One region of the Corynebacterium faecale genome, then DNA from elsewhere that is predicted to be linked to it. Evidence: predicted binding sites of a transcription regulator. Region 1 holds the regulator's gene; each other region holds the start of a gene.

What was found. The regulator LexA, encoded in region 1, represses DNA repair genes until DNA is damaged. The targets are predictions, from matches to a motif close to CGAACANNTGTTCG.
Positions count from the first base shown of each region.
Region 2: the regulator LexA is predicted to act here: its motif matches at 1,375-1,388, upstream of CFAEC_RS07560 (HNH endonuclease signature motif containing protein).
Region 3: the regulator LexA is predicted to act here: its motif matches at 652-665, upstream of CFAEC_RS07135 (HNH endonuclease signature motif containing protein).

Region 1 is NZ_CP047204.1:1,769,075-1,771,347, forward strand. It holds gene lexA (transcriptional repressor LexA) at 634-1,389, shown strand; gene sugR (transcriptional regulator SugR) at 1,696-2,273, shown strand, end outside.
Region 2 is NZ_CP047204.1:1,654,223-1,656,495, reverse strand. It holds gene CFAEC_RS07565 (primosomal protein N') at 1-124, shown strand, start outside; gene CFAEC_RS07560 (HNH endonuclease signature motif containing protein) at 121-1,347, opposite strand; gene def (peptide deformylase) at 1,674-2,183, shown strand; gene fmt (methionyl-tRNA formyltransferase) at 2,200-2,273, shown strand, end outside.
Region 3 is NZ_CP047204.1:1,557,907-1,560,179, forward strand. It holds gene CFAEC_RS07125 (RecB family exonuclease) at 1-104, shown strand, start outside; gene CFAEC_RS07130 (HigA family addiction module antitoxin) at 317-580, shown strand; gene CFAEC_RS07135 (HNH endonuclease signature motif containing protein) at 779-2,227, shown strand; gene CFAEC_RS07140 (MFS transporter) at 2,246-2,273, opposite strand, start outside.

The sequences.
Region 1 (2,273 bases):
GTTTCAGGTTCTCCGCAATCGAACGCGGAGAGTCATTCCCGTGCCCAGCCGAAGAATTCTCAACTGAACGGGCGTCTTTGACCTGGAAGCCTGTGTTCGATTGGTTAAAACTACGATTCCGGCGGCCCGCCTGGGTTTTGGAGATAACCCTATTCGAATCCCCTAGCGTTCGAATATGTACGGGATTCGCGCAGAACATCTCAGCCCGCCCACCAGCCCACACCGCTGCCGGGGGCACAACAACACCAGCCCGGACAACCCCGTTATCACTGCGTTCACCTGCGTCGATTGACATCACCATGACATTCTCCCATCCTTTTGCCCCGATTGTACGGTGCGGGCCTGACACAATCGAACATCATTATCGTTCAGGTGTTCGACTAGCTTCTACGTTCGATTTATATCACCGGGAGCGCCGGATGTCTATATCTGGGCCGAAAATGTCGAACACCCGTACCATTTCCGCAGGAGAGCATGTATGGTTAAGAAAAGCGAGATAGCGTCTGGTTCGAACACTCTGTTCCGCGTAACCGCACGGTTCCCCACCGTTGTGAAGCGCCGGGCAGACCGACGGCCAATGCATGACGGGCCCTTTATGCCCCTCAACCAACAACTGGAAGGACCTTAGTTATCATGACCACCGAGAAGACCTCCAAGGCCCGCGGCAGTCGTGGTAGCCGCACGGTGAAGATGCTTCCCAACGGCAAGCCAGATCCTGCGAGCCTGTCAGACAGGCAGCGGAGGATCCTGGAAGTCATCAGAGATGCTGTTGTCCTGAGGGGGTACCCGCCAAGCATCCGCGAGATCGGAGACGCTGCCGGCCTTCAATCAACCTCGTCGGTGGCCTATCAGCTGAAGGAGCTTGAGAAAAAGGGTTTCCTGCGTCGTGATCCCAACAAGCCCCGGGCCGTAGATGTCCGGCACCTTCCAGATACGGACAGCCGACCAAAGGTTGGCCCCAAGGTCAAAGCGAAGGCAACGGCCGGCGATGTTGCCAAGTCGGAACTCGCAGTAGGCGCTTCTCTGGTTCCCGTGGTGGGCAAGATCGCTGCAGGCAATCCCATCCTCGCGGAGCAGAATATCGAAGAGTACTACCCGCTCCCCTCGGACATCGTCGGTGATGGTGAGCTGTACATGCTCCAGGTGGTGGGTGAATCCATGAAGGACGCCGGAATCCTTGACGGTGACTGGGTGGTGGTGCGTTCCCAGCCCGTCGCCGAACAGGGCGAGTTCGTCGCCGCCATGATCGATGGTGAGGCTACCGTGAAGGAATTCCACAAGGACTCTTCGGGAATCTGGCTGCTTCCACATAATGATTCCTTCGCCCCGATACCAGGAGAAAACGCTGAGATCATGGGCAAGGTCGTCTCAGTGATGCGCAAGCTCTAGACAGCACCCCACCCACACACCCCGTTTGTGCTTCCGATCGGTTGTGCAAACGGGTTTTTCTCTAGCTGACCTATTTCGGGGGTGGTAAACCTTCTTCGTAAATCATCCTCACACTATTGGGTTTATTGTGGGTTTCTCATAGTCCGGGGCTTACTTTTGCATTGGTCCTGCCCGATCTAGTGTGATTTAGGCTTAGAGGGGCTACCTTCCCGCAACTTAAAGCAGGAATCGGACGTTGAATAGTGAAATAATAGAAACCAATATCGGACATATATCCGAAATGAACTTTTTGCTTTAAGGAGCGGCATGTACGCAGAGGAACGACGTCGTCAGATCGCCTCACTGACGGCGGTTGAAGGACGGGTCAACGTCACCGAACTTGCAGGCCGTTTCGATGTCACCGCTGAAACTATCCGCAGAGATCTGGCGGTTCTTGATCGGGAGGGCATCGTCCACCGTGTCCATGGAGGTGCGGTGGCCACCCAGTCGTTCCAGACCACCGAACTCAGCCTGGATACCCGGTTCCGCTCCGCATCGTCCGCAAAGTACTCGATTTCCAAGGCTGCCATGCAGTTCCTCCCGCCCGCACACGGGGGAATGTTCCTTGATGCGGGAACCACAGTGACTGCTCTGGCGGACCTGATCTCTGAGCACCCCAACGCCAATCAGTGGTCGATTGTGACCAACTGCCTACCCATAGCTCTCAGTCTGGCCAATGCCGGACTCGATGATGTTCAACTCCTGGGTGGAAGCGTCCGGGCGATCACGCAGGCGGTCGTGGGCGACACGGCGTTGCGCACCCTGGCACTCATGCGGGCTGATGTGGTGTTCATCGGGACGAACGCCCTGACACTCGATCATGGATTATCCACCGCCGATTCACA
Region 2 (2,273 bases), 110 kb from region 1:
CCGCACCCCGCTGGGTCCCCGCTCGGAACTCGGTAGGGCGTTGCGCGCAGCGCAGGTGGCACGCGCTGCGCGGAAGAATGACCTTCCGTTGCGGGTGCAGATGGATCCGGTCCACATCGGTTAGAAGGGTGGTTCATCCTCCTGCACCTCAGCTGTCCGGGTGGCTTCCTCGTGTTCGGCGGCTGCCGCCCAACGCTTGTGGTGTGCGGTGCGGTACTGGGACACGGTCTGGGCCCACCGTGCACTCTGGGGAGTCAGTGGGCCCTCCGGAACCGTGACCGCCCACTTTCCGTTCTCCAGGATGGTGACCACGATCCCTGTCACCGGATCCTGGAGGTAGACGGTGCGCCCGCAGGTCTTGCCGTTGTGGTGCCGGCGGCAGAGGCAGCACAGGTTGGCGGTGCAGGTGCATCCACCATCGGCGTGGTTGATCCGGTGGTCGAGATCGCAGTGTGTGGCTGGCACCGAGCAGTACGGGGCTGTACAACCGCCATCGCGCCCCTCCACGGCCGCCCTGATGTCCGGAGTGGGATCATGGCCGGCGGCGTGCTTCCCGAAGGCCTTATCCATGTCCTGGGTTCTCGTTGCCTGGGCCGCCCAGTGATGGCCGGTGGCTTCATCCAGCCACCCGATGCCGGATACCCAGGCCGGGGCATGGGCCAGATCTGTGGCACGGTAGATATTGAGTTGAACCGTGATCTTGATCTTGCTGAGGATCAGATCGACGAAAGCCTCGCCCGGGGTTTTTCCAGTGGCTTCGGCATGTCTGGATACGGCGTCAGTGATGAGTTTTCCTTCAACCGGATCCACGGTGGCATAAAGATCTGTGGTGCCATCGGGATTATCGGAGGTGGAGAACTCCTTCTTGCCGGAGCCGGTATTAGTGCCAGTGGCCTTGGGATCCTTGAGCATGTCCCGGATCGCCTTGATCTTGTGGCTGATGGCGCCCGGAAGTGGCAGCGGCTGATTCGGGGCGGATGGTGTGAGGTAATCGGTGAGGAGCTCATCCACAATGGGCAGATGTTCAGGGTTCAACCCGAAGAGTGCCTGGGAGATGCTGATCAGGCGCTGCTGATCAAGGTGGAAGAGCTCATGTTGCCGGATATTGAGGAGCGGTAGATCTGCGAGCTGGAAGAAAGCCATGATCATGTTGGATACTCTCCGACGGGAGAGCCCTGTGGAGATCGCCAGGCTGGCTACGGTGAGCTCGAAATCGGTGTCTTCTCCGGGCATGGCTTGTTCGAAAAACAGGTGGGCCTGTCTGGTGATATCATTCAAGACCACGGCCTGCGGGTCTGCTGGATTGTTAACGGTGTAGTAGTTGATCGGTGTATGGACGGTGTTCATGGTGTCACCCCTCCGGTAACCATGGGTCGTTCATCTGTTCTAATTTACCATAAACCACGCACCGGACACCGGGTGCCCCCGTTGCTTCTTTATAGCCTTTGAGCTGCTCTTTCGTTGCCGTTCGGCCCCTGTCCACGTGCCAAGTGGGCCACCCACCCGGAGCAATGGGCCAGTGGTCGGGGAACAACCTGGATATAGGGCATGTCAAGCCTGGGCGTTAGGATGGGACACACCTTCACTACCCTCAGGTGTGCCCGAGCGCCCGCACGCTACAGTGAATAATTCCCATGAACCCCTTTTGATTTTCAAGGAGACCCACCCCAACCATGACCGTTCGTGACGTCAGACTTTTCGGTGATCCGGTATTGACCAGCAGAGCAGAAGAAATCGTCGATTTCGACGAGTCCCTGGCTGTCCTCGTGGACGATATGTTCGACACCATGGAGGATGCCGGCGGCGTGGGGTTAGCCGCCAACCAGGTCGGCGTGCTGCGGCGCGTGTTTGTCTTTGACTGCAGTCATGTTGACGGTGGCCTGCGGGGGCATGTGATCAACCCGGTGTGGGAGCCGGTGGGTGAAACCACCCAGACCGGTAATGAGGGCTGCCTCTCCATTCCTGATGTATCGGCAGAGACCACCCGCCATGAAACCGTCAGGCTCTCCGGCCAGGATAAAGATGGAAACCCCATCGGCATGGTTGCCTCGGGCCTGCTGTCCAGGTGCATCCAGCATGAGACCGACCATCTGGACGGTGTGTTGTTCCTCAAGCGACTGGATCCTGCGGAACGCAAAGCCGCCATGGGTGTCATCCGTGCCTCCGATTGGTTCAACAAGTAAAGGAATTTCCACGCACATGCGCCTAGTTTTTGCAGGAACCCCGGAACCGGCTGTGGTCGCGCTCCAGAAGCTGATCGATTCCGACCATGA
Region 3 (2,273 bases), 210 kb from region 1:
TGTGTGGCTGGTGCCCACATCAGGCGCTGTGCCCGGAGTTCGGGGGCGTGCCACCGGAGTACCCGGGGTGGCCGGGCAGCACGGCTGATGTGGCCCAGGAATAACCACGATATGAGTGGTCATTCCAAAGGATGATATTTCGACGCGGTTGAAAACAACGTGCAGCGCTGCAGGTTAGGAATGGTTTTCCTATCTTGCAAAGCGTTGTTTCGGGAATACTATGAAGATTAGCCTCGCATAACAGATTGCCCTATATATTCTTTGGTCTGTAGGCGTTATTCCCACTTGAAAATCAGCCGAGTTCCTGAAAGGAGTGTTGGCGATCTCTCTGCAGTTCCGGAAACCGCAACACCCAGGCGATGTCCTCCACGAGCGATTCCTCCAGCCCCGCGGAATCACCCACTATGACCTTGCCAAGAGCCTGCACATCACTGAAGCCACCATCTCCAATCTTGTCCAACGCCGCAGCGACCTCACCATTGGACTGGCCATGCGCCTCTCGCGCGTATTCCCACTCAGCACACAGGAATGGATCGCCCTGCAACGCGACTTTGACCAGGCCAACCGTCAGTCTGCCTGAGCCTTCCACCGCCGCACACCCCTTGGGTGTGCGGTTTTTTGCTTTACGACGACCCACCGCTCCTCAATTGTCGAACACGTGAGCGTTTGGCATGGGCAAAAATTAACGTAGGGGCTATGGACTTCGAACAGGCAGGCGCATAGAATGGATGCTAATGAGAGTTAGTTTGGGGAAACTACCACAGGGGGCACCGTCACGGTGGACACTACAGAGGCAATCAAATTACTGGACACCGCTCTATCCTCGTTGCTAAAGCACTACACCGACGATCCACAGGCCAGTCACTTCAATCAGGTGGACATCAAGACATTCGAGGAGCTCACCAACCAGATTCCGATGATCACCGCGGGCATGACCAAGACGGCCGCGCTTGCCAATGCCGCCACCCTGGTGGGATCGACGCACATCATTGATTATCTGGTGAAAGAACTGGGTTTGTCCCAGGCCGAGGCGTGGGCCAGGGCTCGTCGGGCCGAGGAGTTCTTCGGTGATGTCCTGCCCACTGCCAAGCCTGCTCCCGAGGCTGATCCGAATCCACAGACCGAAACCGAGCAGGAGCGTTCAGAGCGGGAAGCCCGCGAAGCTGAAGCCCGGGCGCGCGAGGCAGAAAACCGCAAGCGACGTCGAGAGGAGGCTGCGCATCGCAAACTGGCTGCCGAGAAGGTTGACATCATCAACCAGGAACTCAGTTACCTCAACCAGGACACCACGCCGTCCCGCTCCGAGCTCTATGAATTAGCACTGGCTGAAGCATCCAACCGTCGCCCCGAGGATCTACGCAAGTGGGTGCGGGCCGCAGTGGAGAAAGCGAATCACCGCGCCAAGGACCCCTTCGCCGCCACGAAGAACAGATATGTCCACGTGGGCAAACAGGATGCAAACGGTGGCTGCAGGATTTCCATCTACCTGGACGGTGAAGGGGCGGCCCTTCTCAATGCCGCATTGGCGGGATCGAACAAAAAGGGCCACGGCCTCAGCCTTGAGGATCCATCCAAAGACAGGAGAAGCTTTTCCCAGCGGAAAGCAGACGCTCTGGTCCAGATTCTCAAGGACTATAATTCCGGCAGACTCTCCCGTCGTGGTGGGGTGGGAACGATCGTGGTCTCCCTGTCCGCAAAGGATGTCGCGGACTTACCGGAGGCACAACCGGACAAGCGCTTCCCCACCAACACCGGCATCAACCTCACCGCTTCGGAGATCCTGAGGCTGGGGGCCGCGCGCTATGATTTCGGCGCTGTCCTTGACCCCGATTCCGGCCGGCCGCTGCACCTTGGTCGCACAAGTAGATCAGCAAGCCTCAACCAGCGACTGGCGCTGCTGGCATCGGAGCTGGTGTGCTCGGGGGAAGGCTGCGATGAACCCGCTGACAACAGCGATGTCCACCACATCGAGCCCTGGTACGCCGGTGGAGTCAGTGACATCGAAAACTTCACTTTCCGTTGTTTCAAACACCACCCTGACAACGATGACACCAGAACAGGTCAAGGCAACAAGGGTTATGCCGACCACGATCCGGATTCGGGACGAGTTGGTCACCGAAAACCCGATGGCACGGTCGGATTGAACGAATCCACGGCCCAACAGGAATCCGGTGGGGCGAAAATCCGGGACCAGGACGAGAGCAGACCCCCGGGGTGTCCGTTCTGAGGGGAAACGGTTCCCTGGTTAAATCCCGGATACTCTTGCCCGTGCC